DNA from 3 places in the Ensifer sp. ENS09 genome. Region 2 is predicted to be linked to each of the others. Evidence: riboswitches for the same ligand, from Rfam matches in the RefSeq annotation. Region 2 holds a riboswitch; each other region holds the start of a gene.

Evidence for each region. A riboswitch is a leader RNA that binds a small molecule or an ion and turns the genes downstream of it on or off. The one in region 2 is predicted to bind thiamine pyrophosphate.
Region 1: another riboswitch for thiamine pyrophosphate. It lies ahead of thiD (bifunctional hydroxymethylpyrimidine kinase/phosphomethylpyrimidine kinase); the one in region 2 lies ahead of thiB (thiamine ABC transporter substrate binding subunit).
Region 3: another riboswitch for thiamine pyrophosphate. It lies ahead of thiC (phosphomethylpyrimidine synthase ThiC); the one in region 2 lies ahead of thiB (thiamine ABC transporter substrate binding subunit).

Annotation. Positions count from the first base shown of each region.
Region 1 covers NZ_JACVBP010000004.1:921,859-932,074, reverse strand. Annotated here, with positions in the region: partial or broken gene IB267_RS24550 (ABC transporter substrate-binding protein) at 1-337, opposite strand, end outside; gene IB267_RS24545 (helix-turn-helix transcriptional regulator) at 1,122-1,346, shown strand; TPP riboswitch at 2,132-2,235, shown strand; gene thiD (bifunctional hydroxymethylpyrimidine kinase/phosphomethylpyrimidine kinase) at 2,353-3,189, shown strand; gene IB267_RS24535 (glycosyltransferase family 4 protein) at 3,256-4,557, opposite strand; gene IB267_RS24530 (hypothetical protein) at 4,554-6,773, opposite strand; gene IB267_RS24525 (hypothetical protein) at 6,784-7,515, opposite strand; gene IB267_RS24520 (glycosyltransferase family 4 protein) at 7,526-8,785, opposite strand; gene IB267_RS24515 (class I SAM-dependent methyltransferase) at 8,782-9,627, opposite strand; gene IB267_RS24510 (glycosyltransferase family 2 protein) at 9,624-10,216, opposite strand, start outside.
Region 2 covers NZ_JACVBP010000007.1:238,333-248,548, forward strand. Annotated here, with positions in the region: gene IB267_RS30000 (MarR family winged helix-turn-helix transcriptional regulator) at 1-31, opposite strand, end outside; gene IB267_RS30005 (ABC-F family ATP-binding cassette domain-containing protein) at 191-2,017, opposite strand; gene IB267_RS30010 (thiamine diphosphokinase) at 2,021-2,671, opposite strand; gene IB267_RS30015 (GNAT family N-acetyltransferase) at 2,756-3,241, opposite strand; TPP riboswitch at 3,375-3,493, shown strand; gene thiB (thiamine ABC transporter substrate binding subunit) at 3,545-4,573, shown strand; gene thiP (thiamine/thiamine pyrophosphate ABC transporter permease ThiP) at 4,581-6,206, shown strand; gene thiQ (thiamine ABC transporter ATP-binding protein) at 6,203-6,922, shown strand; gene IB267_RS30035 (M48 family metalloprotease) at 7,223-8,734, shown strand; gene IB267_RS30040 (RNA polymerase factor sigma-32) at 8,935-9,801, opposite strand; gene IB267_RS30045 (CarD family transcriptional regulator) at 10,110-10,216, opposite strand, start outside.
Region 3 covers NZ_JACVBP010000005.1:243,864-254,079, reverse strand. Annotated here, with positions in the region: gene IB267_RS25700 (ATP-binding protein) at 1-1,017, shown strand, start outside; gene IB267_RS25695 (sigma-54 dependent transcriptional regulator) at 1,021-2,385, shown strand; TPP riboswitch at 2,483-2,611, shown strand; gene thiC (phosphomethylpyrimidine synthase ThiC) at 2,702-4,525, shown strand; gene IB267_RS25685 (hypothetical protein) at 4,895-5,431, shown strand; gene IB267_RS25680 (Zn-dependent hydrolase) at 5,594-6,832, opposite strand; gene IB267_RS25675 (M20 aminoacylase family protein) at 6,862-8,001, opposite strand; gene IB267_RS25670 (diaminopropionate ammonia-lyase) at 8,041-9,246, opposite strand; gene IB267_RS25665 (Lrp/AsnC family transcriptional regulator) at 9,397-9,879, shown strand; gene IB267_RS25660 (anti-sigma factor) at 9,924-10,216, opposite strand, start outside.

The sequences.
Region 1 (10,216 bases), on a different contig from region 2:
TCGGCATCGAAGACGGAGCCGTCATGAAACCGGACGCCATCGCGGAGCTTGAACTCCCATTGCGTCGAGGAAGTGCGTGCCAGGAGGCAGCAAGCCCTGGTTTAAGCTCGAGACCCTCGTCCTGATACACCAGTCGCTCATAGATATGGGAGAGCAGCGAGGTGTTCTCGTTGAGGTTGGCGTAGTGCGGATCGAGCGTCATCAGCTTGTAGGAGGTGGCGATGCGCACTTCGCCCGCTTCCTGCGCCCCGGCGGGCACAGACAACGACGAGCCGAGCGAGACGGACAGGAGAAACGCCGGCAACAGGCGCTTACGAAAAGGTCTTCCCAGTTTCATGTGCAATTCCCTTTTGTTTTTGACAGAGTCAGAGGCTCGTGCCGAAGGGGCTCCGGCGCGGGGTCATTCGGAGATTGCTTAAATGCCGGCGGCGGGCTGCGAGCGCGCCGCTTGCGATGCGGCGAACACCTTCAGTCGCTGAGGCGTGGCGAGGGTTCAGCTGCCGTGTCGATTTTGAGCAAATCAGCCAAGACGGTACGGATTTGCGGCCAGGGTTCGTCCACACAGGTCGACGAAGGCTGGCCGCGGTTCACGATCGCGTCGAGTTTGGCGATGACGCCGGGAGCGACGTCACAGGAACCGGCCACAACGCTTGGGCGGCTAATTCCTCCGCCAGCGCTGCGCGGTCCTCGTCCTCGAGCGCGTCATTGTAGGCGCTGCGTCCATCGCGCTCAGCTGAAGACGACGGCTCGCCTGAGAACAGGGCGATCTCGAGCTGTTGCTGATGGTGGGTCGATTCGCTCAGGCGAGTCCAGGCGGCACGCCAATGCTGCCAGGCTGCGACCGCAGGGTCATTGGTGCAACCGCTAAACCCTGACTTTCGATGGGCCGCAACGTGCGGATATGTGGGTAAACACGCCGGCACCGAGGAATGAAAATCTCCTCGCGTGACGGTAGGCAAAGTTCTGCTATTGTCGGAATCAGCCATGATCCGAGCTCCCTATAGCTTGGTTTTGGTCAGATCGAACAGGTGTTACCGCACCTGTTCGATCGCCGGGTCATTCTTCCTACAATATGTCGGAGGTCAATCAGAAAGTTTGCCTTGAGTAACTTACTTCTTACGATGGAGCAGTGCCGTGGAGCACGGGCAATGTTGGGCTGGAGCCAGGCAGAGCTCGCCAAGGCAGCAAACGTGTCTCGCCAGACTATCGCCGATTTTGAAAGGGGAGCTCACGTACCGATCGTCAACAACCTCGCAAGCATCGTAGCGGCGTTGGAGAAGGCAGGAATTGAGATTATTCCGGCAAATGGTGGCGGCGTAGGCATCCGCTTCAAACGGTCATCTTAAGTAGGTGGATTACTGGCTCTTCTGCATGCGATGCGCTTCACAGGCGCACAAATACGCGCCGCTCCTGTGCGTGGAGCGCTAAAGGGCTCGCCAAGGCAACTGATATCGGAGTCGCCACCGTAGGCCGAGCAGAAACTGAAGATGGAGCTGCATCCCTAACATTCGCGAACTTGAAGGCCATACGGCACGTGTTGGAAGGTCCCGGTATCGAATTCATCCCTGAAAATGGGGGCAGCGTCGGCGTTTGTTTCAAGAAGTCGAGCTCGGGATCTTCCGTTGATGGCGTTTGATCCGGCTACCAAAGAGACAACTCTTGAAAGGAAGACCCTCGCCAATCTTAACTGGAGCCGAGGTTCGCGCAGAGCTGGCGAATGCAGCCAGTGTGGGACTGTCCATATTCGACGAGCGGAAGAGGAATACTGATATCAGCGACTCCTTCATCGAACTCACGTTTGATCCGCAACGCTCTGGAAGCAATGATGCTGACCGGAGTTGGAGGGCTATTCCACCTTTAAGCGATTGTTGACCCAACGCGACCGAAAGTCCGGAATCGAGGCACGCTAACCGTGCACAATCGCGTGAGGGCACTATGAATTTTCACAGCCTGTGTCATCAATACCTTCGCCTGTGAAGTCGAACGCTCAGACGGAAGGCCCCTTGTGCTCGAAAGCCCATAGGACCTTCATTTTAGGAAGCTTCTTCAACAGTGAGGATTGCGCCTCGAACTGGCTTGCCTGTGACAGGGTTCCAACGGTTGACACCCCGGCCCACGCTACCCTAGCATCCCTCCCGCCGAGGGGTGCACTGTCACAGTGCTGAGATGGCGGTGAGCCAGACCCTTGAACCTGATCCGGATCATACCGGCGTAGGAACGGCGAGGGCCCTTCTGCTCACCAGCTGTCTTTGCGCTTACCGACCGGATCTCCGTCCATGTCCGGGAGGTCGCTTTGCTCGTGTCTGTTTTTGACTCAATCCAAAAAGGCTCAAGGCTCATGCAGGTGGGGCGATGACCGCGATCGCCGTTACCATCGCAGGTTCGGATTCCGGCGGCGGGGCCGGCATCCAGGCGGATCTGAAGACGTTCTCGGCGCTCGGAGTTTATGGCGCAAGCGTGATCACCGCGGTCACGGCGCAGAATACCCGTGGGGTCTCTGCGGTGGAGGATATCTCCCCGACCGTCGTTGCGGCTCAGATCGACGCGGTATTTTCGGATCTCGCCGTGGGAGCGGTGAAAATAGGCATGGTCTCGCGGCGCGAGACGATCGCGGTGATCGCGGCTGGTCTTAAGCGCTACGACCGGCTGGCTGTCATCGACCCGGTGATGGTGGCAACCTCCGGCGATCACCTGATGCGCCGGGACGCGATCGCGACGCTCAAGGAGGAGTTGCTGCCGCTGGCACTCATTCTGACGCCGAACCTGCCCGAGGCGGCGCTGTTGACCGGACGGGCGATCGCTGAAACCGAGACCGAGATCGCACGCCAGGCCGAGATGCTTCTGAAACTCGGTGCGCGTTCGGTGCTGATGAAGGGCGGGCATGGCAAGGGCAAGGACGCGACCGACGTTCTCTTTGGTCAGGGGGACGTCCTCAACCTGTCGCGACCGCGGATCGAAAGCAGCAATGATCATGGCACCGGGTGCACGCTCTCTGCGGCAATCGCCGCGGGGCTTGCCAAGGGCAAGCCGATTGACCATGCGGTCGTCGCCGCCAAGGCCTACTTGCATGACGCGGTGGTCGCTGCCGATCGTCTGACTATCGGACAGGGGCGGGGGCCGGTGCATCATTTTCATCATTGGTGGGGCGACAGCCGCAACCAGAGCACAGCGTCTTCGGACGGGGCCTAAGCAGACGGCCGCCTCGGACGAATGACTAGATATGGCTATGCGCAGTAGCATGGCGTTCATTGCATCTCAGGCCACTGCAGCGCTTGGCAGGGCCGATTGCTCGCCCTTGAGCATCTTGCGATAGAGCGCCACATGTTCGCGCGCGCAATCGACGTGGCTCGTCGGTCGCCGAAGTGTCGCACGCAGATTGTCCCATGCCCGCGGGGCGGCCAACACGTCGATCAGCCGGTCGGCCAGATCCTGGGCGCTGCCGGCGCGGAAGTGATAGCCATCCAGCCGGTCGCGAACCTTTTCGGCCATGCCGCCGATGTCGGAGCAGAGGATCGGCCGGCCGTGATGCAATGCTTCCTGGATGACGACGGGAGAATTCTCCCACCAGACCGAGGGCATCACCACCCAATCGACCGATCGCATCAGCCGCGGCATGTCCTGGTTCTGGTAGGCGCCGTAGAAGCGCACACGGCGACCGGCGTCTTCGATCAGTTTGGCCACCTTCTCCTGATAGTCTTTCGGCTGGCGCTCGAGGTTGCCGCCAAAAATCATCAGCGAGGAATCGTCGCCCCACACGTCATCGGGCACACGCGATACGGCGTCGATCAACACGTGAACGCCCTTGAATGGCGTCATCTGCCCGAAATAGGCAAAGCGGTTGCGTCGCGCCGTCGGCGATGGCAATTCGCGGGCCGGCGCCTTGTCGCCCATGACGATGCCGTTCTCGATCACGAAGATTTTTGCGGCTTCGAGCCCCCATTCGACATAGCGGTTGGCGAGAAAGGCGCTGGGCGCGATGAAGGCATCGGCGAGATTGAGCATGCCGCGCACGAACTGTTCGCGGCGAACGAAGCGCGACACCGGGATTTCGGGGAAGCACGTGTGGCAGCTGATCGGTGAGGCGCCGTTGCAAAGCTGGCCCGAGGGGCGTTTCACCATTTGCCCGTGATTGTGGCAGATCGGCAGATACTCATGGAACGTCACGACGATGCGTGCGTTGGGCAGGGCATCACGAACGGCATAGAGCGCTTCCAGGCCGAAGCCGAGAATATGATGGAAGTGAATTACGTCCGGCTTGATGTCACCGACGAAGCGCAAGAGGTCGCGGCGGATCGCGTCCGTATCGCCGTTGGAGAGGAAGAAATGGTCGAAGTCTTCGGCGTGGTAGAGCACTTCGTCCATGGCGAGACGCAGGCTCATCAGCGCGGACGCGCCATGGCGCGGAACCGGATTGCCGACGCGGGCGAGGTAGATCGATTCCACACCGGGCAGGCCGTTAAGCGCCTTGTGAAGGCCATGCGAGGCAATTTCCGCTCCGCCAAGGGAGTGGGTTGGGTGGCCATGGGAGACCACGAGTACGCGGAGTTTTTCGCTCATGCGCCAGCCCCTTCAAAGATTGTCTTTGCGGTTTCGGAGGCGGGCGTCCATCGGGCGCGGAACAGCGTCCGATCGACGCGTTCCACGAAGCGCGCGGTGGCGGCAGAGCCTGCTCCGGGCACCTCGTCGGATCCCACCATCTGCAGGGAAGGAAGCCAGTAGGCTTCGTAGCCCTTTCCGCTGAGGCGAAGGGCGAGGTCGAGGCCCTTCAGCGCCGCGCCGAGATAGGTCGGCGACAGGCCTGCGTCCTCCATAAGCGCTTCACGCGGCAGGATGCAGCAATCGAGCGATGCGGCTGCGACCCGCGTCAGCTTGAGGCGATTGACGGCGCCGACGGGATAGCCGGCGTAGCGGCTCGATTGCAGATGGTCGGGGCGATCGAGCGACGTGCTGCCGGCCCAGCGGATAGAGTGATCTTCATAGGCAAGGGTTGGCGAAATGATGCTTCCCGTGTTTGCCTCGTAGGCGGCAACGAGTGCCTGGTACCACCCGGCATTGGCTGGCGTCAGCGACGCGGAAATCAGAACGACCGCGTCGCTGTTTACGCTTTCGGCGGCCGCTTGCGCCAGGTCACATGCATCGTCGGCGCCTTCGACGGAAATGAGCCGCAGCGGCAAACGATAGAATTCGGAGAGTTGACGGATGTGGACCGCGTGCCTTCGGAACCGCTCGGACTGGAGCACGAGCGCGATCGGCGCACGACGCGTTTGGGGATCAAGCGCGAGCAGCCCCAAAAGCGGTGCGAAATCCGTTTCGGTTTCTCCGGCGATAAGAAGGATGGCGGTACCCTCAGCCTGGTCGAAGGGGCCCATGTCGACAACGGTCTCGATGGTCGGTGCGGTGCTGCGCGCCGCCGTCAGGAAAGGGACGATCTGCCGGTCGATAATATCGGGCAGGGCCCAGCTTGTCGGATCGATCGAGCCAAGCAGCCGCAAGGCGGCGGCGCGAGCCGGCAGCCGCACGGGGAAAAGTGGCATGTAGGCGCGGCGGGCATCGCCAAGGGTGAGTTCGAGGTGAACTGGCCCTTCTGCCTCGCCACCAAGCGGCTCGACTTGAACGATGAAGCCATGGGACCGGCGATGGCCGGAAATCGCGCTTTTGAATTCCGGCCGATCGACGAAGGCCTCTTCGACGTCGGACCGTTCGGTGCGGGTCCAGGCTGCGTCCAGCCGCGCTCCGCCGCCCTGTTGGCAAAGTCGCGCGCTTTCAACATGCCCATCGGGGTCTAAAATCCAGCCCGAAATCAGGAAGGCACCATCCTCACCCTGGTAGAGTGCATCCACGCCAAGGCGGACAGGAACCGGAAGGCTCGAGATCGTCTCGGTGCCATCGTATCCGCTCGCGGCATCGCGCAGGCGAAGCATGACCTGCGGCGAGCTCTGGCTCTGGAGCAGCATCGCGCGGATATGGCCGGGTGTCTCGAGCGGACCGGTCACCACCCGGCGTTCGTGGAGCCCGGCATAACGCCAAGCGCCACGGCCGCGATAGAATATGCCCTTGATGTCGCGCGCTCGGGGCAGATCGTTTGCGGACAGCAGGCCGACGAAGCCAGCCGCACCGTCAGGGGCGTCGTTGCGCTGGAAAATGGCGACGTTGCAATCGGCAAGGACGGTATCGTCACCCTTGACGATCGCCCGGCAGACGCCGGCGGGCAGGTCGCGCGCCCATCCTTTCAGGGCGATGGTCCCGTCATGCCCCTCGCCGAGCAGTTCGATGTATCCGTCGCTCGCCGCTCCGGTTTTAAGCAGGGTCGTGATGGCCGCGAGCCGTTGATCGGCATGCGGCGGTTTGATCAGCACGTCGACCAGGCGACCGAGCACGTGTACCAGTTGCGGACCGGCGAAATCCTTCAGCATCGCCGTGACTTCACCAATCGAAGCGGCGCGTGGCGCGACCATGTAGCGCTTGCCGTTACCCGCCGTGCCGAAGCGCAGGGTCGTCGGCAGACGATCAGAGCCATCGAGCAGCAACAGCGCGGCAAAGCCATGTGTGGCGGAAGCCTGGGGCGCTGCCAGCCGCCAGCCGACGACCGACGCCATGACCTGGCTTGACGCATCTTCATTGATCTCGACCGGCAACTGATCGGCCATCGGGCCACCGGTACCGATAACGAGAAGTATTGTTTCGTCGATCGGGCAGGCCATAATGCGTCCACCGCGCGCAATACGGCCAAGCGGTGCAGGGCTTGCGGAAAGGCTGAGTTCCGTACTGGGCATGAGATGGGCCTCAGGTCCGAAGGAAGACGGAAAGGATCGCGCCTGCCGCAAAGCCCGCAAGCACGAAGAGTAGCAGAAACGCGGGCTTCAAATCGCCGTTCGAGCGCTGCTTCAGTGCGTTGAGGCTCTTTTCCATGCCCGCGATTACACCGTCGAGCCGCATCAGGTGGACGTCGAGATCGGTCAGTCGCTGGGTGATTTCTCCGCGGAGGTTCGCGACATCGTCGCTGATTGCTGCAAGTCCGGGGCTTTCGGCTTCATCGCCGTCGTCAACTTTCGACCGCAGGGCGGAACGCTGCGAGACCTGCAATTGCCGTTGTGCTGCCATCAGCACGTCGAGCTTGTCGAGCACTTTTGCAAGTGGCGCCGCAATCAGCGCCTCAGCGGCTTGTTCGTCGGGCTTGGGAACACGAAGCGGCAGTTCGCCGCCTTTGCCGGTCGCCGCAAGCACAACGAGTTCGCCGCTACGCGCGCTCGCCATCTCGGGCAACGCGATTTCAAACGCGTGGTTGCCGTCGCCAATGCCGTTGCGCTTGAGATCGGGCCGGTTGCGGTCGGCGAGCGCCTCGGCGATCACCTTGCCGTCGAGAAGCACGCGAATGGCAAGCCGCTTTTCCGGGGTTTCCGGGTCAAAGGCCCAGCCGAAGACGCGGCCCTGGTCGATCGCGTCCACGCGGCCCTTCAGCGGCTTTGCATTGTTCTGCTCCGGTGCGACGTCCGGTTTGTCGGCTGCTACAGACATGGTCTTCCCTCTAGGCGGCGACGGTTTCTCGGGGCTCGATCGCGTCGATGAGCGTGAGATAGCGCCGGGCAGTGGTATCGATATCGTTGGGCTTGCGGGCATTGGCCGAAAGGCGGCGCCGAAGGTCAGGGCTTTCCGCCATGCGGCGCATGGCGGCAGCCAATGCACGCGGATCGTTTGGCGAGACGGTGATGCCGTTGACGCCGTCCTGCACCATTTCGGCCATCCCGCCGATATTGCTGGCGATCACCGGTTTGCGCTGGGACTGCGCCTCGTCGATGACCAGCGGTGCGTTCTCCCACCAGATCGAAGGCACGATGGTGCAATCGACTGCGGCAATAAGGTCGCCGATGTCTTCGCGCCTGTAGGCGCCGCGCTGTTGGACGGAAGGCGCCGTCTTCTTGAAGAGGCGGGCGATCTCGTCCTTGAAACTGTCGGCCTGGAAGGGCGCGCCCCCGTGCACCCGCAGCTCAAAACGCAGGCCCTCGTCGATCAGCTGCCGCGCAGCCTCGAGAAGCACGGACGTGCCTTTCCAGGGATTGAGATTGCCGAAATAGCCGAAGACCGGCCGATCGTTCTCCGGCTGGCCCTTGCGCGGCGGGTCTCGTGGCGGCAGGCCGTTGGCAATCACGTCGATTTGGTCGCCGTTCAGACCCCAGTCGATGAAACGTTGCCTCAGAAACTGGCTCGGCGAGATGAAGCGATCGACGGTTCTGAGCAACGCTTTCAGATGCTGCTCGCGCAACACGAAACGATCGAGCGGAATGTCCTTGAAACAGCTATGGCAACGGTCGGGGCTCGACTTGTGACAAAGCTCCTTGCCGCTGGTGCGCACCATAAGCCCGTCGTGATGGCAAAGCGGATAGTAGTCGTGCAGTGTCATTACGATCCGGCAGTCGGGCAGGGTGCGGCGGACGATGTGCGGAAACTCGGCGCCAAGCAGCAGCAGGTGGTGGATGTGAACCACGTCCGGCCGGAAATCGCGCAAAAGCTCGGTAAGGTCGGGCACGACGCCATAGAGGTCGATCTGGCTCATGAAGAAGCGATCGAAATGGCCGGACCACAACAGCACCTCGTCGCCCTCGGGGCCGATCGCCTGAAAACTCGTGCCGGGCCGCACCTGGCGGTGGGTCTGGTTGGTGGCGCCGAGGAAGAGCGCCTCGTGACCGGCCCGCTGATAGGCACGGAAAAGGTCGTGCGCGAAAATCTCCGTGCCGCCGGGGTGAAGCGCCGGATGATTGTGCGCGGCGACCAGAATGCGCTTCTTCATCCGCTCACACTCCGGCGTTCGGCGACGAAGACATCCTGGTAGTGACCGGCACTTTGGCCCCGCCAGTGACCGAGCGATTTCAGGACCGTCGTGAAACCTGCTCGCTCCAGCGCCCGGTCGAGGAAGCCGTCGTCGAAACCGACGGCGGCAAGCGGCGGAAGACCGGGCACGAACCAGCAGGGGCCGTCGCCACTACGAACGAAGGCAAGACGGGGATCCCGCCGGCCGTGTTCGTCCTTCGCGGCGATGCTGTCGACCACGAAGGCGGTAACGAAAAGCCGTCCGCCGGGCTTCAGCATCCGGTTGATCTCGCTGAAATAGACGAGCACTTCGTCCGGCGGCAGATGGGTGACGATCGACGTCATGATGGCGAAGTCGAACTGGCGATCCGGGTAAGGCAGCTTCAGCGCCTTGCCGTTGATCCTGCCTGATGGGTTGTAGAGTTCGTGGGCGATGTCGACATGCTGGAAGGTGAAATTCGGATAGACCGGCGTGACGGATTGACGGCACCAGGTGACGCCGCCTTCCACCGGGTCGATACCGACATAGCGCCCGTGATCGCTATCGAGATATTGCGTCAGCGGAACGGCCATGCGGCCGATGCCGCTGCCGATGTCGAGCACGCTGCTTTTCGGCTGTAATCCGCCCATGCGGATGAAGTGGCCGAGAAACTCCACGCCGACAGCCCGGTAGTTGCCATCTCCGACGAAGACGCTGTTTTGGTCCGGCTGCGGCAGGAAACGATTGGTGAGAACCGTCTGAAGCATGCCTTCGATGCGGTCTTCGTTCTGTTGCCAGGCCGGCTGCAGGTTGTCTGCGTGGCGAAGTACGGGCTGGTTCATGCGGCGCTCCTGGCGGCAGGCTTACGAGTGCTCGGCGCTGCCGCCTCTTCGGCGCCGAGGTAGGATGGCATCAGGGTGGTAATGTCTTGGTTCCAGCGCTCGGTATGCAGCCATGCATTGTACTGGCTGGCGACGCCGCGCGTGTAATCCTGGCTGCGGCTGATCGAGCGCCGCTCCAGATGGTAAAGACAGGCTGCCGGCTCATAGACGATATCGAAGCCGGCTCGCCGGATCTTGAGGCAGAGATCGCTGTCCTCGTAGTCGCCGATCACGAAGTCCTCGGCATAGCCGCCGACGAGGTCCCACACCTCCTTGCGCATCACCTGGCAGGCGCCGGTGACGCCGGGCACGTTGCGCATTTCCTGCGCCGGCGCATAGGCGCCCGGCATGCCCTTGTAGAAATGGTGATTAAGCCAGATGTCCTGCTTGTTGCGGGCAAAATAGAGGCCCGCATGCTGCAGCGAGCCGTCCTCGAACAGTAGTTTCGGGCCGATGGCGCCGATCGACTTTTCCTTCAGCACTGGCAGCGCAAGCTTTTCCAGCCAGCCGGCCCCACATGGCACGACGTCGGAGTTGAGCATGACGATAA
Region 2 (10,216 bases):
CAATGGTTTCGGATTCTAGCTTGAAGGGCATCATGATCGTTCACAGGTGATATAATAAGTTTTACTTATCATAGCATCTGATAACGTTCAACGCGGCGAGCGATCATTCCCTTACCAGTTTAACGGTAAAACCCGCAAGGATTCAACGTATTACCTTTGCATTCACGCATGGAACCGTCTTGGCTGTACCTCAGCCCTCGAGCTCCTCGCGCAGCATCTCGAGCTCCAGCCATTCCTCTTCCATGCGAGCAAGGTCGGCACGCAGCTTCTCCAGCTCCTGCGCCAGTTTCGCAAAAGCATTTGGATCTTTTGTGAAGAGGTTGGGATCCGCCATCTTTTCTTCGCGCTTGGCAGCCTCGGCCTCCGCCTTGGCGATCTCCTTCGGCAGGTTTTCGAGCGCGAATTTCTGCTTGTAGGAAAGCTTGCCCTTGGCAGCCTTCGGCGCTTCGGCCGTGGGTGCGGCGGCATCGGCCCTGGCCTTCTCCGCCTTCTCGGCCTTGCGCTTCTCCTCGATCGCGCCCTTGCGCTGCGCCATCATGTCGGAATAGCCGCCGGCATACTCGATCCAGCGTCCATCCGGCGCCTCCGGATTGGCTGGTGCGATCGTCGAGGTGACGGTGCGGTCGAGGAAGTCACGGTCGTGGCTGACGAGGATCACAGTTCCGGCAAAACCGGCGACGATCTCCTGCAGCAGGTCGAGCGTCTCGATGTCGAGATCGTTGGTCGGCTCGTCGAGGATCAGAAGGTTCGTCGCCCGCGCGAGGATGCGCGCCAGCATCAGCCTTGCGCGCTCGCCGCCCGAAAGCTCACGGATCGGGGTGCGCGCCTGCTCCGGCTGGAACAGGAAGTCCTTCATGTAACCGGTAACGTGGCGCTGCTCGCCATTGACCAGCAGGTTGTCGCCGCGCCCGTCCGTCAGGTAGTGCGCCAGCGTATCGTCGAGATTGAGGTCTTCGCGCTTCTGGTCGAGCGTCGCGATTTCCAGATTGGTGCCGAGCTTGACCGTGCCCGTGTCCGGGTCGATCTGCCCGGTCAGTATCTTCAGGAGCGTCGTCTTGCCGGCACCGTTCGGGCCGACGAGACCGATGCGGTCGCCGCGGTGCACGCGGATCGAGAACGGCGCGACGATTGTGCGCTCGCCATAGGCCTTGGTGATCTTCTCGGCCTCGATCACCAGCTTGCCGGATTCCTTGGCGTCGGCGGCCGTCGCCTGCACGGTGCCCTGCGGCCCCTTGTGGCCGCGATAGGTCGCCCGCATGGTCTGCAGCTCGCCAAGGCGACGCATGTTGCGCTTGCGCCGCGCGGTCACGCCGTAGCGCAGCCAATGCTCTTCGCGTTCGATCGCCTTGCCGAGCTTGTGCTGTTCCAGTTCTTCCGCCTCTAGCACTTCATCACGCCAGGCCTCGAAATGAGCGAAGCCGCGGTCAAGGCGGCGCGACTGGCCGCGGTCGAGCCAAACGGTCGCGGTCGACACCTTCTCCAGGAAGCGCCGGTCGTGTGAGATCAGCACCAGCGCCGAGCGGCTGCGGATCAGTTCGTCTTCAAGCCACTCGATCGTCGGCAGGTCGAGATGGTTGGTCGGCTCGTCGAGCAAAAGGATATCCGGCTCCGGCGCCATGACACGGGCGAGTGCTGCGCGGCGCGCCTCGCCGCCAGAAAGGCGCTTCGGGTCTTCTTCGCCGGTCAGACCCAGGTGTTGCAGCAGGTAGGCGACGCGATAGGGATCGTCGCTCGGGCCGAGGCCCGCCTCGGCATAGGCCTGCACCGTGTCGTAGCCGTCGAAATCCGGCGCCTGATGCAGATAGCGGATGGTCGCCGAGGGATGGCGGAACACCTCGCCCGACTGCGCCTCTGCAAGGCCCGCGGCGATCTTCATCAGCGTCGATTTGCCCGAGCCGTTGCGGCCGACCAGGCAGATCTTGTCGCCCGGCTCCACTTGAAAATTGGCGCCGGCAAGCAGCGGCGTGCCGCCAAAGGTGAGGAAGATATCGTCGAGTTTCAGAATGGGAGGCGCCAAGGCTCAGGCTCCGGAAAGATCATAGGGGCGGGCAAGCACCAGGGCGCGGCCGCTCTTGAGAGTGAAGCGAAGGGGACCCTCCGCAACGTTGGAAACGGTTCGGGACGAACCGAACGGCAGGGTGAAATCGTCAAGCGGGTAGCGCGCATTGACGATCGAAAGGCCGGTAAGCTCGGTCAGACCCAGCACCGAGAAGAGGCAGCCCTTGGGCAGGTCGACTTCGAGCGGGCCGGCCAGCAGTGGATAGGCCTCTTCCTCGCCCGACGTCATCAACACCGAAAGCCCGCGCTCGGCAAGGGCGACGGCATGAAGCAGATGCATGAACGCATGATCACTGCGGGTGCCGCCGAGCGCGCCGGCGAAGATCAGGCGATCGGCCCCACGCGACAGCGCCGCCTCGACCGCGATCTCGCCGTCCGTCGCGGCCTTTGCCGCCGGATAGGGCTCGCGCGGGACCGAGGCGTAGTCCGCAAGAAGGGCTTCCTCGGTCGAGTCGAAATCACCGACCCAGACATCGGGCACGATGCCGAGCAGCCGCGCATGGCGCATGCCGCCATCAGCCGCGATGAAGCGACTTGCGGCCAGTTGGTGAGCCAGCCGGTCGGTCAGCGAAAGGGCGCCGCCAAGCAGAATGGTGAAGGTCGATCGAGCCATGGCAAAGCCCATAGCGCAAAGGACCGCCGAAGGAAAACGAAGAAAACCGTCGGGCGACCGGTTCTCGGTATTTTGGTCAGACCGTCAATGCCCCTCGGGCACCGGATCGGGGAACAGCATGCCGGCATAAATGCCGGGGGTCGAATCCGGGATCTCGACAGCCCCGGCCACCCGCTCGTAGAACTTCGCCGGCCCGACACCGCCGATAATCGCGTAGCCGTAGCCGGCCTCGCGCATGGCCGTCAGGCTTGCAAGCAGCAACGCCTCGCCGATCCCCTGTCCGCGCCTGCTTTCGTCGACACCGGTCGGACCGAAAAAGCCGAGCGCCGTCACGTCGTGGCAGGAAAAGCCGACGATCTTTTCGTCATGGACTGCGACATGCATGCGTGTCGGGGTCGAGGAAAAGGCGGCTTCCGCCTCGCCCGCCCATCCGGCGCCAAAGGTCTTTTCGATCCAGGACACGACCAGGCGGCGCTCCGGCGCCATGGCGCGGCGAATGCTGACGCCAGGACCAAGCTTCGACTGAGGCTCAGCCGGCAGGGCATAAAGTCGAACGAGCATATCGGGCATGACATTTCCTCCTCGCTGCCGTTGTGTAGCGCAGTTGGCGGCTTACGCAAACATGCGCCGTCGTGCCGGCCAGGCGCCCTTGCTTCCCCGCAAACATCGCTTGCCTTGGGGCCTTGGCAGCGGTAAATCTCTTGCCGCTCTAACGGGGTGCCTCCCGACCGCACAGCGGCCGGAGGCTGAGAGGCGTAAAAACGCCAACCCGCGGAACCTGATCCGGCTCATACCGGCGGAGGGATTAGACGCGATCGGATCGATACGCCCTTTTCCCATGCAACAACGAACTTTGGGAGAGAGGTCCTCGCCATGTCCAATTCATCGCAACTCAAACTCTTTAGCCGGCTAGCCCTTGCGGCCGCCGCAAGCCTCGTTTTTTCCGGCGTCGCGACCGCCGCCGACAAGACGCTGACGGTCTATACCTATGAGAGCTTCATCACCGAATGGGGACCGGGCGCCAAGGTTGCGGAAGCCTTCGAGAAGACCTGCGAGTGCAAGGTCAACTACGTCGGCGTCGCCGACGGCGTCGAGCTTCTCACCCGCCTGAAGCTCGAAGGCGCGGCTTCCAAGGCCGACATCGTGCTCGGCCTCGACACCAACCTCGTGGCCGAAGCCAAGGCGACCGGCTTCTTCGCGCCGCACGGCATCGAGGCAACCGGCGTCACCGTGCCCGGCAACTTCTCCGACGACACCTTCCTGCCCTATGACTACGGCCACTTCGCCGTCGTCTACGATACCGAGACGCTGAAGACGCCACCGAAGAGCCTCAAGGAACTGGTCGAAGGTGACCCGTCGCAAAAGATCGTCATCGAGGATCCGCGCACGTCGACGCCGGGCCTCGGCCTGCTCCTCTGGGTCAAGGCCGTCTATGGCGACGAGGCGGGTGCCGCCTGGGCGAAGCTGAAGGACCGCGTCCTGACCGTCACTCCCGGCTGGTCGGAAGCCTATGGCCTCTTCACCAAGGGCGAGGCGCCGATGGTGCTGTCCTACACCACGTCGCCGGCCTACCACATGGTCGCGGAAAACACCGAGCGCTATCAGGCGGCTGCCTTCTCCGAAGGCCACTACATCCAGATCGAAGTCGCCGGCATGACCAAGAACGCCAAGGAGCCGGAACTGGCAAAGCAGTTCCTCGCCTTCATGACCGGTCCGGACTTCCAGTCGATCATCCCGACGACCAACTGGATGATGCCGGTCGCAGCGACCAAGGAGCCGCTGCCGGACGCCTTCAACAAGCTGGTCAACCCGGAGAACACCTTCCTCCTGCCTTCGGAGGAGGTCGCCAAGAACCGCAAGGCCTGGATCGACGAATGGCTCGCCGCCATGAGCAAGAACTGAGGCCGGATTGTTCGCACTGCGCGAAAATCGCATGACAGTGGTCGCCGGGGCAGCCTGCCTCGGCGCCTTCGTGCTTTTCGTCGGCCTGGCGATCGTCGCCTTGCTGAGCCAGACGGGCGGCGCGAGCGATGACGCGCTGTTCGACGCCTATATCTGGCGCGTCACCCGCTTCACGCTGCTGCAGGCGACCCTCTCGACACAGCTGTCGGTACTCTTTGCCATCCCGGTCGCCCGGGCGCTGGCGCGACGGCCGCAGTTTCCCGGCCGCATCTGGCTCTTGCGCCTGATGGCGTTGCCGCTCGGCCTGCCCGTTCTCGTCGGCGCACTCGGCTTGATCGAGATCTGGGGGCGCCAGGGCTTCCTCAATTCCGGCCTGCGCTGGCTCGGCCTCGCGCAGCCCGTCAGCATCTACGGCCTGTTCGGCATCCTGCTCGCCCACGTCTTCTTCAACATGCCGCTTGCGGCGCGCCTCTTCCTGGCCGGGCTCGAGCGCATCCCCGCCGAGTATTGGCGCAGCGCCGCCAATCTCGGCATGCCGTCGCGAGCACTCTTCCGTTTCATCGAGTGGCCGGTCCTGCGCGGCCTCCTTCCAGGTGCCGCCGGCCTCGTCTTCATGCTCTGTGCCACCAGCTTCACCCTCGTGTTGACGCTTGGCGGCGGGCCTGCGGCCAGCACAATCGAAGTGGCAATCTACCAGGCGCTGCGCTTCGACTTCGATCCGCCGCGCGCCATCGCGCTATCGGCCCTGCAGATCGCCATGACCGGCCTGCTGCTGTTCCTGCTTCGTTATCTGGCGACCGAGCCGGAAGAGGGCATGACCGGTGGCCGCACCGTGCGCCGCTTCGATGGCGCGTCCAGGATCGCGCGCCTGAGTGATGGCGCCTGGATCGCCCTTGCCTTTCTGTTTCTTGGCGCACCGCTGATCGCCGTCCTCACCTCCGGCCTCGAAGCCGATCTGCTGAAGCTCGCGCGCGACCCGGCGGTGCACCGGGCGCTGCTGACCAGCGCGGCAATCGCGCTCGCGTCGGCCCTCGCCTCCGTCACCATGGCGGCCGTGATGATCCGCGCAGCCGCGACCGTCACCGCGCCGCGTCACGCGACGTCGCTCGCCCGCGGCTTTGCCGGCGCCATCGGCGCCAGCACCTCGCTGATCCTGCTGGTGCCGCCCGTGGTGCTCGGCGCCGGCTGGTTCCTTCTGCTGCGTCCCTTCGGCGATGTCGCGCGTTTTGCGCCCTTTATCGTCGTGGCGATCAATGCGCTGATGGCGCTTCCCTTCGTCCACCGCATCCTCGCGCCGGCAATGGCGACCCATGCGGCGCGGTCGGAACGGCTGACGGCAAGCCTTGGCATCCGTGGCTTTGATCGCCTGCGATGGATCGACTTTCCGGCGCTGCGCAAGCCGCTGCTGATGGCACTTTCCTTCGCCATGGCGCTGTCGCTCGGCGACCTCGGCGCCGTCGCCCTCTTCGGCAGCCAGGACATGGTGACGCTGCCCTGGCTGCTCTATAGCCGCATGGGCAGCTACCGCACCGCCGACGCCGCCGGTCTCGCCCTTTTCCTCGGGCTTCTGTGCCTGATCTTCACCATCCTCGGCACGGCGAATGACAGCCGGCCGGAAAGACGCAAAGCATGACCCACCCCGTTCCCGCGATAGAGCTGCGCGATGTCGAGGTCCGTTTCGAAACGGCCGCGCTCACCTTCGATTGCACGATTGCCACCGGTGGCATCGTCGCCGTCGCCGGTGCGTCGGGCTCCGGCAAGTCGACGCTGCTCCACATCATTGCCGGGTTCGAGGACCCCGATCGCGGCGAGGTCCGCATTCTCGGCGAGAACGTGGCCGATCGGGCGCCGTCGGAACGGCCGGTCTCGATGATCTTCCAGGACAACAACCTTTTCGCCCATCTCGACGTCGCGACCAATATCGGCCTCGGCATCGACCCGGCGCTTCGATTGACCGCGACCGATCGCGACAAGATCGAAGACGCGCTCCGCCGCGTCGGGCTCGAAGGCTTCGGGAAAAGGCTGCCGCCGACGCTTTCCGGCGGCGAACGCCAGCGTGTCGCCCTTGCCCGGGCGCTTGTGCGAAAGCGCCCGCTGCTGTTGCTCGACGAACCCTTCGCGGCGCTTGATCCCGGCATGCGCGCCGGCATGCGCACACTCCTGCGCGAACTGCACGCGGAGGAAGGCAACACGATCCTGATGATCACACACCATCCCGAAGACGTGAAAGCCCTGGCCGACAGCGTGCTTTTTCTCGACCGGGGGCGTATCATCGCAAACGACGCCGTCGACCGCTTCCTGGCGCGGCGGGATAATGCGGCGATCGACCGCTTTCTCGGCAATACTTGAAGGACGGACGGGATTCACCACGCCCTTGGCCGGTTGCCACAATTTGACCGCGGCGCCATGCGACGCGCGAAATATCCGGCAAGGCGCGAATATTCCCGCATCCGTTGCCGTGATACCACGGGGCAACTATTTCTACCGAGATAAACTAGGCAGGTGGCGCTGAAATCAGATACAGCAAGACCAGGACTGAAAGGTCGCGGCAGAGCAACGCTGCCGCGCTGAAAAAGTAGGACTTTCAACGCTGTCGTTCCACGTTTCCGCAGAATGCGGGCGGAGCGACGGACGGAAACGGGCTGAGGCATGGAGAGGCATACAGTCACACACGACCGGATCCCGCCGACGGGCGGACGGCTGCGTGGACGCGCCGTGGTTGCATTGCTTGCGACCACGCTCCTTTCCGCATGCCAATCCGTGATCGAGCAGACTTATCAGCCGACGGTTTCGCCTTCATCCAATCCGCAGATCGTCGAGGAAGTCCAGAAGAACGATCCGCGGGCACAGCTGGGCGCGCGCGAACATCCGCGTATCGTCGCAAGCTACGGCGGCGAGTACAAGGACGCCAAGACCGAGCGCCTGGTGGCGCGCATCACCGGCGCGCTGACGGCGGTCTCCGAGAATCCGCAACAGTCCTATCGCATCACCATCCTGAATTCGCCGGCGATCAACGCCTTCGCGTTGCCGGGCGGTTATCTCTACGTCACCCGCGGCCTGCTCGCGCTTGCGAACGACGCCTCCGAGGTCGCCGCCGTGCTGTCGCACGAGATGGCCCACGTCACCGCCAACCATGGCATCGAGCGGCAGCAGCGCGAGGAAGCGGAAGTGATCGCCAGCCGGGTGGTCTCCGAGGTGCTGTCCTCCGATATCGCCGGGAAGCAGGCACTCGCCCGCGGCAAGCTCCGGCTCGCGGCCTTCTCGCGCAACCAGGAACTCCAGGCCGACGTGATCGGCGTGCGCATGCTCGGCGAGGCCGGCTACGACCCCTATGCCGCCGCGCGCTTCCTCGACTCGATGGCCGCCTATAGCCGCTTCACGGCGGTCGATCCGGAATCCGACCAGAGCCTCGACTTCCTGTCGAGCCACCCGAACGCGCCCCAGCGTGTCGATCTCGCGCGCCGGCATGCCCGTGCCTTCGGTCCCGAAGGCACCAGTGGCGACCGCGGGCGCGACTACTATCTCGCCGGTATCGACGGCCTGCTCTATGGCGACAGCCCGCAAGAAGGCTATGTGCGCGGCCAGACCTTCCTGCACGGCCAACTCGGCATCCGCTTCGACGTGCCCGCCGGATTCCAGATCGACAACAAGGCCGAGGCGGTGCTGGCAACCGGCGCCGGCGACATCGCCGTGCGCTTCGACGGCGTCGCCGACACGGGCGGCCGAAGCCTGACCGACTATATCGCCAGTGGTTGGGTCACGGGCCTCAAGCCCGATACGATCCGGCAGATCAGCGTCAACGGCCTGGAAGCCGCAACAGCGCGCGCCTCCGCTGACCGTTGGGATTTCGACGTGACGGTCATTCGTATCGATACGCGGATTTACCGCTTCCTGACCGCCGTGCCCAAGGGGTCGAACGCGCTTGAGCCGACCGCAAACCAGTTGCGCACCTCGTTCCGCCGCATGACGGCCGCCGAGACACAGTCGCTGAAGCCGCTGCGGATCCGGGTCGTGACCGTCCGGCCCGGCGATACGATCACCACGTTGTCGGCCCGCATGATGGGAACCGACCGGAAGCTCGACCTCTTCCGGGTGATCAATGCGATGCAGGTCAGCTCGACGATAAAGCCGGGCGACAAGGTGAAGATCGTTTCCGAATAGCGTGAGGTGGGCGCGGTTGCAGCGCGTTGGTGCGCGCGTGACTGCCTGCCGTCTGCTAGGCAAGCGCGTCGCTGAGTGCCTCTACGATTGCCAAAAAACAAGCACCAATCGTCTCATTGCCAAGCAATCAACGGGCAGCACTGCAGCCCGGCTCAGTGCCGGGTCGCCGAGCACAGCACAGGCGTGGCGGCGTCAGACGGTCAATGAATACCTGCGGTCAGCGCCGGCGCTCTCGTCGCCAGGGCTGCCCGGAGCTTTTCCAAGGCCCGGGTTTCGATCTGCCGCACGCGTTCCTTGGAAATTCCGAGATCGATGCCGAGCTCTTCGAGCGTCGCCCCTTCTTCCGTCAGCCGCCGGGCGCGGATGATGCGCATCTCGCGCTCCGTCAGCGCTCCCAGCGCATCGCGCAGCCAGACGCGGGCCCGTTCGCCGTCGATCATCTCGCTCACCTGCTCGTCCGGCAACGGCGCGTCGCTGGCGAGGAAATCGAGCCGTTCACCGCCATCGGAATCGCTGCCGCCGACCGGCGCCTGCAGCGAGGTGTCGCTGCCGGAAAGCCGCGCATCCATCGTCTGCACGTCAGCGATGCTGACACCGAGGGCAGCGGCAATCTCCTCATGCATAGCCTGCGATGTAAGTTGCCTGTCACCCTGGGCAAGCCGGGCACGAAGGCGCCGAAGGTTGAAGAACAGGGCCTTCTGCGCAGAGCTGGTGCCACCGCGGACAATCGACCAGTTGCGCAGGACATAGTCCTGCATCGACGCCCGGATCCACCAGGTGGCATAGGTCGAGAAGCGAACCTCGCGGCTCGGCTCAAAACGGGCTGCCGCCTCCAGGAGACCGATATGGCCCTCCTGGACGAGGTCACCCATCGGCAGGCCGAAATTGCGGAACTTTGCGGCCATCGAAATGACCAGGCGCATATGCGACATGGCGATCTTGTTGCGGGCTTCCTGATCGTTGTCGTTTCGCCAGGCTTGCGCCAGCTTGTGCTCCTCGTCGCGCTCGAGATAGGGCGCTTCCATCGCGATCTTGATCATCCGCCGGTCTGCAGTGAGAGTCTTCATCGATCACTCCGTGACTGGCGCCGGGCGCCATTGCGTGTGAAGTCCAAAAGGCCGGACGGAGAAGATGTCCGGCAGCAGGGGCGTCTCGCGCCGCTATGTCGAAACTTGAAGAAACGACGCGGCGCCCTAACTTCCAAGTCACGAACCTGAACGGTGACGAAGCACAGAACCAAGATCGCCCGGCGCGCAAGCGGCGCGTTTCTGCCGGCTTTTATAAATGCGCGCAGGCGGCAAAAGTTCCACGCGATCAAAGAAAAAGCCCGGCGCGATGGCCGGGCTTTTTGGTAGTCTCAGTGCAGTCGGACGGCTTATGCAGCTTCGTCCTGAGCGTCGTCTTCATCGATCGCCTTGCCGCGCTTCGGACCCTTGCTGAGATTGGCCTCGACGAGGCGAACAGCTTCGGTTTCCGACATCT
Region 3 (10,216 bases), on a different contig from region 2:
GAGCGCCGGTTCCTCAGGGTCGAAACCATGGTGCCGACCACAAGCTGGCGGCTGGAGCAACTGGCGCCGCTCGATGGCGCGATCTCGGCGGCAACCCGCGAGGCCCGGCTGATTGCGCTCGCCCTCCTCGCCCCGCTGCTCGCCCTTACCGCCTTCCTCCTGCGCCGCCGCCAGACGCTGGCGCTGGTGTCTGCAAGGGATCGCGCCGCGCGCGACGAGCTGGAAACCCGCGTGGCGGAGCGCACCCATGACCTCAGCCTTGCCCGCGATCATCTCGAAACGGAGATCGCCGACCATCGGCGCACCGGCGAAAAGCTGCAGGCGGTGCAACAGGAGCTCGTCCAGGCGAACCGGCTGGCGATCCTCGGCCAGGTGGCGGCCGGCGTCGCCCATGAGATCAACCAGCCGGTCGCGACCATCCGCGCCTATGCCGACAACGCCCGCACCTTCCTCGATCGCGGCCAGCAGCAGACCGCGGTCGAGAACCTCGTCAGCATCGCCGAACTGACCGACCGGGTCGGCACCATCACCGACGAACTCAGAAGCTTTGCCCGCAAGGGCCGCTTCGTCGCCGAACCGACGCCGATGCGCGACGTGATCGAAGGGGCGATGCTGTTGCTGCGCAGCCGCTTTGCCGGCCGCATGGATGCGATCGTCATCGACCTGCCGGAAAATGGCCTCCGCGTGCTCGGCAGCCGCATCCGGCTGGAACAGGTGCTGATCAATCTTCTCCAGAACGCGCTGGAAGCGCTCGGCGCGCGCGGCGATGCCGAGATCCGCGTGCGCTGCGAGGAGAGCCCGTCCGGGACGGTTTCGCTCGTCGTTGCCGACAACGGCCCGGGCATTCCCCCGCATATCCGCGAGGATCTGTTCACGCCGTTCAACACCTCGAAGGACGAGGGCCTCGGCCTTGGCCTTGCCATCTCCAAGGAGATCGTCGCCGATTATGGCGGCGATATCACCGTCGACACCAGCGACAAGGGCACCGTTTTCACGGTTCGCCTGAAGAGGGCCTGAGCGATGCAGCCGACCGTCTATCTCGTCGATGACGACACCCATCTGCGCAAGGCGATGACGCAGACGCTGGAACTCGCCGGCCTCACCGTCATCCCGTTTGCCAGCGCCGCCGAAGCGTTGAAGACGCTCGATGCCAATTTCGACGGCATCGTCGTCAGCGATATCCGCATGCCGGGCATCGACGGCCTCGCCTTCTTCCGCCGCATCGAAGCCTTCGACGCAGACCTGCCGGTGATCCTGGTGACCGGTCATGGGGATATCCCGATGGCGGTGCAGGCCTTGCACGACGGCGTCTACGACTTCATCCCAAAACCCTTCGCCGCCGACCGGCTGGTGCAGAGCGTGCATCGCGCTCTGGAAAAACGCCGGCTCGTGATGGAGAACCGCGCACTGAAGCGGGCCGCCGAGACGGCCGGCGACAGCCTGCCGCTGATCGGCCAGACGCCGGTCATGGAACGCCTGCGCCAGACGATCCGGCACATCGCCGATACCGATGTCGACGTGCTCGTCGCCGGTGAGACCGGCAGCGGCAAGGAAGTGGTGGCGACGCTGCTTCACAATTGGAGCCGCCGCCGTAACGGCAATTTCGTGGCGCTGAATTGCGGCGCTCTGCCGGAGACGGTGATCGAAAGCGAACTCTTCGGCCACGAACCGGGCGCCTTCACCGGCGCCTTGAAGAAGCGCATCGGCCGGATCGAGCATGCAAGCGGCGGCACGCTTTTCCTCGACGAGATCGAGGCGATGCCGCCGGCAACGCAGGTGAAGATGCTGCGCGTTCTGGAAGCGCGCGAGATCACGCCGCTTGGCACCAACCAGGTTCGTCCGGTCGATATCCGCGTCATCGCGGCTGCCAAGATCGATCTCGGCAATCCGGCGGAGCGCGGCGACTTCCGCGAAGACCTCTACTTCCGATTGAACGTCGTGACGCTGTCGATCCCGCCGCTGCGCGAACGCCGTGACGATATCCCGCTGCTCTTCTCGCACTTCCTGACCCGGGCGGCCGAGCGCTTCAAGCGCGACGTGCCGATGATCTCTCCAGCCGTACAACGGCATCTGATGACGCATGCCTGGCCGGGCAATGTGCGTGAACTCTCGCATTTTGCCGAGCGGGTGGCGCTTGGTGTGGAAGGTCCGCTGGGCCAAACGATTGCGCCCACCGAACAGCCCGGATTCGCCCTGCCGGAACGGCTTGAACGCTACGAGGCGGAGATCCTGAAGGAGGTGCTGCGCGCCCAGCGCGGCGACGTCAAGGCGACGATCGAGGCGCTCGGCATCCCGCGCAAGACCTTCTACGACAAGCTCCAGCGCCACGGCATCAACCGCGCCGATTATGCCGAGCGGACAGCACCGGAAAAGGCCGGCCGCTAGCGCCAAATTCGAATCCGCAAATACACGCACTAGGTGCATCTTTATCGACAGGCGAATTCACGCTTGACGACCCGGGCCGTTCGATGGCTATGATCTAGGCATTCACCAGGGGGGTCCCGCAAGGGGCTGAGATTCTGCTGGATGGCCGGCTTGCCGGCTATAGCGCAGTGACCCGTTGAACCTGATCCAGTTCATACTGGCGTAGGGACGGTGCAGATATCGAAGCCAGGATTCCGTGCGGTGAGCACCTGGCGGAGCGTCTTTCATCTTTCCGGCATCAGAACTGGGTCTCCAATCGCAAACTTGGAGCCTCGTCATGAATATTGCCACCAAACCCTCAGCCCTCGCGGTCACGCAAGGCCCGCTTCCGGCCTCCCGAAAGATCCACAAGCCGGGCGTTCTTCATCCGGATATCCGCGTGCCAATGCGCGAGATTGCTCTGCACCCGACCTCGGGCGAGCAACCGGTCACGGTCTATGACTCCTCCGGCGCCTACACCGCCGACGGTGCCGAGATCCGCATCGAGGACGGCCTGCCGCGGCTTCGCCGCAACTGGATCGTCGACCGCGGCGATGTCGAGACCTATGAGGGACGCACCGTCCGCCCCGAAGACAACGGCTTTGTGAGCGGCGACCGGCTGACACCGACCTTCCCGTTCCAGCATGCGCCGCTGAAGGCCACGGGTGGCCGGGCAGTGACGCAGCTTGCCTATGCCCGCGCCGGCATCATCACGCCGGAGATGGAGTTCGTGGCGATCCGCGAGAACCTCGGCCGCGACGCGGCGCGCGCGAAGGTCCGCGACGGCGAAAGCTTCGGCGCCCACGTTCCCGATCACGTGACGCCGGAATTCGTGCGCCAGGAAATCGCCAGCGGCCGGGCGATCCTGCCCGCCAACATCAACCACCCGGAATCCGAACCAATGATCATCGGCCGGAACTTCCTGGTGAAGATCAACGCCAATATCGGCAACTCCGCCGTCACCTCGTCGATGGCCGAGGAAGTCGAGAAGATGGTCTGGGCGACGCGCTGGGGTGCTGACACGGTCATGGACCTTTCGACCGGCCGCAACATCCACAACATCCGCGAATGGATCATCCGCAACTCGCCGGTTCCGATCGGCACCGTACCGCTCTACCAGGCGCTGGAAAAGGTCAACGGCATTGCCGAGGACCTCACCTGGGAAGTCTATCGCGACACGCTGATCGAGCAGGCCGAGCAGGGCGTCGACTATTTCACCATCCATGCCGGCGTCCGCCTGCACTACATCCCGCTCACCGTCGACCGCGTCACCGGCATCGTGTCACGCGGCGGCTCGATCATGGCCAAGTGGTGTCTGCATCATCATCGTGAGAGCTTCCTCTACGAGCATTTCGAGGAGATCTGCGACATCTGCCGCGCCTATGACGTCTCCTTCTCGCTCGGCGACGGCCTGCGCCCGGGCTCGATCGCCGACGCCAACGACGCCGCACAATTCGCCGAACTCGAAACGCTCGGCGAACTCACCAAGATCGCCTGGGCCAAGGATTGTCAGGTGATGATCGAAGGCCCCGGCCACGTGCCGATGCACAAGATCAAGGAGAACATGGACAAGCAACTGGCCGTCTGCGGCGAGGCGCCTTTCTATACGCTCGGACCGCTGACGACGGACATCGCACCCGGCTACGACCACATCACGTCCGGCATCGGTGCTGCGATGATCGGCTGGTTCGGCACCGCCATGCTCTGCTATGTCACGCCGAAGGAGCATCTCGGCCTGCCTGACCGCAACGACGTCAAGGTCGGCGTCATCACCTACAAGATCGCCGCCCATGCCGCCGATCTCGCCAAGGGTCACCCGGCAGCCCAGGTGCGCGACGACGCGCTGTCTCGCGCCCGCTTCGAGTTCCGCTGGGAGGACCAGTTCAACCTCTCGCTCGACCCGGAAACAGCCCGCAATTTTCACGACGAGACCCTGCCGAAGGAGGCGCACAAGGTCGCGCATTTCTGCTCCATGTGCGGCCCGAAATTCTGCTCGATGCGGATCTCGCACGACATCCGGGCCGAGGCGCAGAAGGAAGGGCTGGAGGCGATGGCCGCGAAGTACCGCGAGGGCGGCGACCTCTACATGCCGGTGGAAGACGCGGCTGGCGCGGTCGAGTAGGCGGCAAAGACCCCCTGAAGGGGCCGGTCACGGCCCCTTCAATTCGCGCAGGATTTCCCGGCGATCGCCAACGGTCCCCACCTCCTTCATGTTCGGGCTCGACCACAGTAGGACGCGCGCTTCCGACCCGCCCAATCGACGAACGCGCCCCCCTGTCGAACCCGCGATCATCGGCGTGTTGCGGCCACCGCCCTGGGCCCGCACCTTGCGCGGCACCCGAATAGCTTGTCCCCGCGGCGATTGAACGGTATGCAAGGCACTCGCAAAAGTCGCTGTCGGCGAAATTCATTCGCGACGCGCTGCAGTCCTATGACGCGCAGAAGGTCTTGCAGAACGACGCAACAACGCCGTTCGCACAAGGAGAAAGACTTGAGGACACGCCTGCTGAGACTGACGGCCCTGTCCATCGGGGCCCTTGCATTCGCAGGCGACCTGCCGCGCGATGGGAGCTTTACCGCGGGCCTTTCCTGGATTTCCGCCGCCCATGCGGACGACGCCAATACCGGCGGCGGGAATGGTGAAGGTGCTCCGGGCGGCGGCGACCAAGGCGGCGAAAACGTCGGGAGCGGCGGCACCGAGGGTGGCGGTGACGGGAGTGGCGGCAACTGGGGCTCCGGCGACGGTAGCGGCGTGGGTGGCGAGCCCGGTGGGACCGGCGCAGGCGGCGGAGGCGGCGTCATCGACGGAAGCGGCCTGAGCGGTGGAGACAGCGAGCGTCACTCTTCGCGCGACGGGCGCGATTACGGACCGACCGGCAGCGTATGGCACGGCGGCAGCAGCTTCCTCAATCTTTTCCGCCAGACACCGGAGGAGCCCGCCGAGGGGAGCGGGCCAGAATCTTCCACCCGGCAGAAGGGCTATGCGGGATCCCGTAAAAGTGCGGGTCACACAAAAAAAGAGCCTTGAAGCGCCGTCTGCTTCGTCGCGCCGAAGAGTGGCGCGCGCTGTTTTATCGAAGACATAAGAGCGTCTGCCTCTGCATGCTCGGGCCAAGCCCTGACATGACGGGAAGAGGGAGGCGCGACATCGATCCCGTTTAATCAACGGACGCGCAATACCCCTACCCCTCTAGCGACTCCCCACCATCCGCTCGACCACATCGAGCAACACATTGGCGCCGGCGACGAGCTCGTCCGACTCCGTGTGTTCGCGCGGGTTGTGGCTGATGCCGTCGCGGCTCGGCACGAAGATCATCGCCGTCGGCGCGATGCGGGCGATCATCTGGGCATCATGGCCGGCGCCGGAGGTCATGCGCCGGCTCTTGAGGCCGCGCGCCTTGGCCGACGCCTCGATCGCTGCGACGATGCCCTGATCGAAGACCACCGGCTGGAAGCGTGCAAGCCGCTCGACGGCGATCGTCACCCCCTCTTCCTCGGCGATAAGGACAAGGAAGTCCGCAAGCGCCGTTTCGAGCGCCTGCAGCCGTTCCTCGTCCGGATCGCGCAGATCGACGGTGAAGATGGCACGAGACGGGATGACGTTGATCGCGTCGGGCTCGAAACGCATGGTGCCGATGGTCGCGACACTCGGCGCGTTCGACCGGGCAATATGTTCGCGCAGGAGCAGGCCAACCCGGGCGGCGGCGAGACCGGCGTCGGAACGCATCGCCATCGGTGTCGTGCCGGCGTGGTTGGCGACGCCATCGATCGTCACGCGCTGCCAGGAGATGCCCTGCAGGTTCTCGACCGCACCGATTGCAAAGCCCTCGCGCTGCAGCACCGGCCCCTGCTCGATATGAAGCTCGACATAGGCGTGGGGGGTGAGGAACCCCGGCTCGACGGTACCGGCATAGCCAATCCGCTCGAGTTCCTCGCCCAGCAACGAGCCATCCGTGCCGATGGTCGCGAGCGCCGTCTCCAGCGGCAGACCGCCGGCATAGACGAGCGAGCCGAGCATGTCGGGCGCAAACCGCACACCCTCCTCATTGGTGAAGGCGGCAATGACGATCGGCCGGGTCGGCGTCGCACCACTGCTCTTCAGCGTCTCGATCACTTCCAATCCGGCAAGCACGCCGTAACAACCGTCATAGATGCCGGCATTGATGACCGTATCGATGTGCGAGCCGAGCATGACCGGCGCTTCGCCGCCGTTCGCGTCGTCGCGCCAGATGCCGAAGATGTTGCCGATACGGTCGACCGCAACGTCGAGCCCGGCCGCCTCGATCCACGCCACGAGACGATCGCGACCGACCTTGTCGTTGTCGGAGCCGGCGAGCCGGGTCAATCGCCCCTCCGCATCGCGACCGATGTCGCCGAGCTCACGGATACGCCCGATCAGGCGCGCGGCATCTATGGAAGAAGAAGGCATCTCTGTCCTGCTTTCATGCGGATTTCGGTTCACGGCCGGCTTTCGGCGGGCGCCAGCCTCTGCCGAACAATCTCGGCGTGATAACGCGCGCCGAAGATCAGGGCGTCGTCATTGAAGTCATACCGCGGATTGTGCAGCGGCGCCGATGCCTCGCCATTGCCGATGAAGACGAAACAACCCGGCACGTGTTCGAGGAAGCGGGCGAAATCCTCGGAGCCGGTCATCGGCTCGGCGGCCGTTGCGACATTCGCCGCACCGAACACCGTTTCCGCCGCAGCAAAGGCGTGGCCGGTCAGGGCCGCATCGTTGATCAACGGAACGAACTCGCGGGTGTAGTTGACCTCGACCGCGCAGCCATAGGCATCCGCCGTTCCCTTGGCGATCACCCGCATCTCCGCCTCGATCTTGGCGCTGACCTCCGGGCGGAAGCTGCGGGCATCGCCAAGGATGCGGGCGAGACCGGGCAGCGCGTTGCGCGTGCCATCGGTCAAAAGCTCGGTGACAGAGACAACGCCGATATCCGTCGGCGACAGGCGGCGCGAGACGATCGTCTGCAGATTGACGACGGTGGCGCAGGCGGCAACCAACGTCTCATTGCCCCAGTGCGGCCGCGCCGCGTGCCCGCCGACGCCCTTTAGCACGATCTCGAAATTGTCCTCCGCCGACATGATCGCGCCGACGCGGGTCTCGAAACGGCCGACGGGCAGCCCCGGCATGTTGTGCAGGCCGTAGATCTCGTCGAACGGGAAGCGTTCCATCAGCCCTTCATCGAGCATCGCGAGCGCGCCCTTGCCCCACTCCTCGGCCGGCTGGAAAATGAAACACGCAGTGCCGTCGAAGCCGCCATCTTCGGCGAGCATCTTGGCTGCGCCGAGCAGCATGGCCGTGTGACCGTCATGGCCACAGGCATGCATGGTGCCGGGCTTCGTCGAGCGATAGGGCAGTTCTCCCTGCTCCGGTATCCTGAGCGCATCCATGTCGGCCCGAAGTGCTACGGCGCGGTTGCCGCTGCCGCGTTTCAAGCGGCCGACGACACCGGTGCCTCCGACCCCCTCCACCACCTCGTCGAGCCCGAACTCCCGGAGCTTGGCCGCGACGAAGGAGGAGGTACGCTGTTCCTCGAAGCCGAATTCCGGATGCGCGTGCAGGTCGCGACGCCAGGCAGTCATGTCTTTCACAAGCCGGTCAAGATTTGATCCCGCCATGGCTCACCCTCTCTCGTTCGATGTGTTTGCAACGGTCTCGGGCGACAAGCCGACGAGGGCGGCATACCGCTCGGGGTCGGTCGCACCCTCGGTATTGATGACGAAAACACGCGATTGGGCCGTCAATCCGAGCGTCTCCCGCAGCGCCGGATCACGGGCAACCGACAGCAATCCGGCAAGGCCGACGCCGCCGCTTTCGCCGGACACGATCGCCGGGTCAGAGCCTGCGGGCCGCGCCAGCCGGTTCATCACCGAAACGGCATCCTCCTCGTCGACGGTCATGAACGCATCGGCGACACGCGACAGGATACGCCAGGCGACGAGCGACGGCTCGTAGCATTCGAGCATGGCCATGATCGTCGCCTCGCCATGCGCCACCTTGACCGGATGGCCGGCCCTGGCGCTTTCGTAGAGGCAGGCGGCGCGGGCCGGATCGACGACGACGAAACGGGGGCGCTGTGTGCCATAGCGTAGCGCCAGATGCCCAGCCGTGGCGGCGGCAATGCCGCCGACACCCGCCTGCACGAAGACATGGGTCGGCGGCTCTTCCATCTGCCGCAGGGCCTCGCTCAGCAGCGCCGTATAGCCCTGCATCACCAGGCCGGGAATGTACTCGTAGCCGGGCCAGGTGGTGTCCGAGACGACCGTCCAGCCATTTTCGTCACAGACGCGCGCGGCCTCGCGGACGGAATCGTCATAGGTCCCGGCGACCCGGACAATTTCGGCGCCATAGGCCGCGATCGCCTCGATGCGCTTTTCGCTGACGCCCGCATGCACGAAGATCACTGATTTGGCGCCGACAAGCCGGGCGCCCATGGCGACCGAGCGCCCGTGATTGCCATCGGTGGCGCAGCCGAATGTCTGGGCGGCGGCGATCGCCCGAACCTCGGGCCGGTCCAGATCGTCGAGATCGACGCTGCGCCCGAGACGCCGTTCCGCCTCATCGAGCACAAGCCGGATCACCGCATAGGAGCCGCCAAGCGCCTTGAAGCTGCCAAGCCCCAGCCGGTGGCCCTCGTCCTTGAGGAAGACGCCGGCAACGCCGAGCTCTTCCGCCAAGGCCGGCAAGGCATGAAGCGGCGTCTCCCGATGGTCGGGGCGGCGGGCAAGCTGCTGCTCGACGCGCGCGGCGGCTGTCAGCGACAGCATGTCGGCATCCGCAGGCAGCAGCGGGTGGCCGAAATCGGCATGGGTATTGGCGAGAAACATGGTGCAATCTCCGTAGACCACGAAAATCTATTTCATCGCCGCTGAGAAATGCGCTCTAAATGACGCTCGCGAATGCAAGTTTGTAAAGCCGAGGAGCCGTCACGTGGAGTCCCACCTTCGGCGCCGGAGAGCGGAACCGAAAGGCACTGAATGGCCCCGTCGAAAAAGCCACAGGTCGAACTGGATCGCTTCGATCTTGCGATCCTCGCCATCCTGCAGAAGGACAATACGACGCCGCAGCGCCAGATCGGCGAGGCGGTCAATCTGTCGGCGCCTGCCGTACAGCGGCGGATCAAGCGCATGGAGGAAACCGGCGTCATCCGCGCCAATGTCGCCCTGGTCGATCCGGTCAGCGTCAACCAGGCGCTGACGATCCTCGTCGAAGTGGAGGTCGAGAGCGAGCAGATCGCGCTGCTTGATGCGGCGAAAGTGGCGTTTACCGCAGCACCGGAAGTGCAGCAATGCTACTACGTCACCGGCGACGTCGATTTCATGCTCGTCGTCATCGTGCCGACCATGGCCGACTACGAGGCCTTTACCCGGCGCATGTTCTTCGGCAACGCGAACATCAAGCGCTTCCGCACCTTCGTGACGATGGATCCGGTGAAGGTCGGGCTTTCGGTCCCGCTTTAGGGCCGAAAGCAGCGCAGCGATTGCCCGACGTTGGAATTCACCGTTTATTTCGTGCCGGCGAGCGCCTTCTTCTCGGCGTCCGCATCGAGCGGCTGCCCGGCGCCGATGGAAGTCAGAAATGCATCGACGGTCTCAAGCGAGGAGGCCGGCGCATAGCCGTCTCCGCCTTCCGGTCTGGCGACGGCGAGCCGCGTCTGCCAGGTTGATGCCTTGCGGCAAGCGACCGAAACGAGGCCGGGCGCACCAGGCTGGGTGAGTTCGTATTCCCGGCAGAGCTGCCCCGAGCCGACTTCGAATGCCGATACCAGGCGGACCGTCCCCTGGCCTTCACCAACGG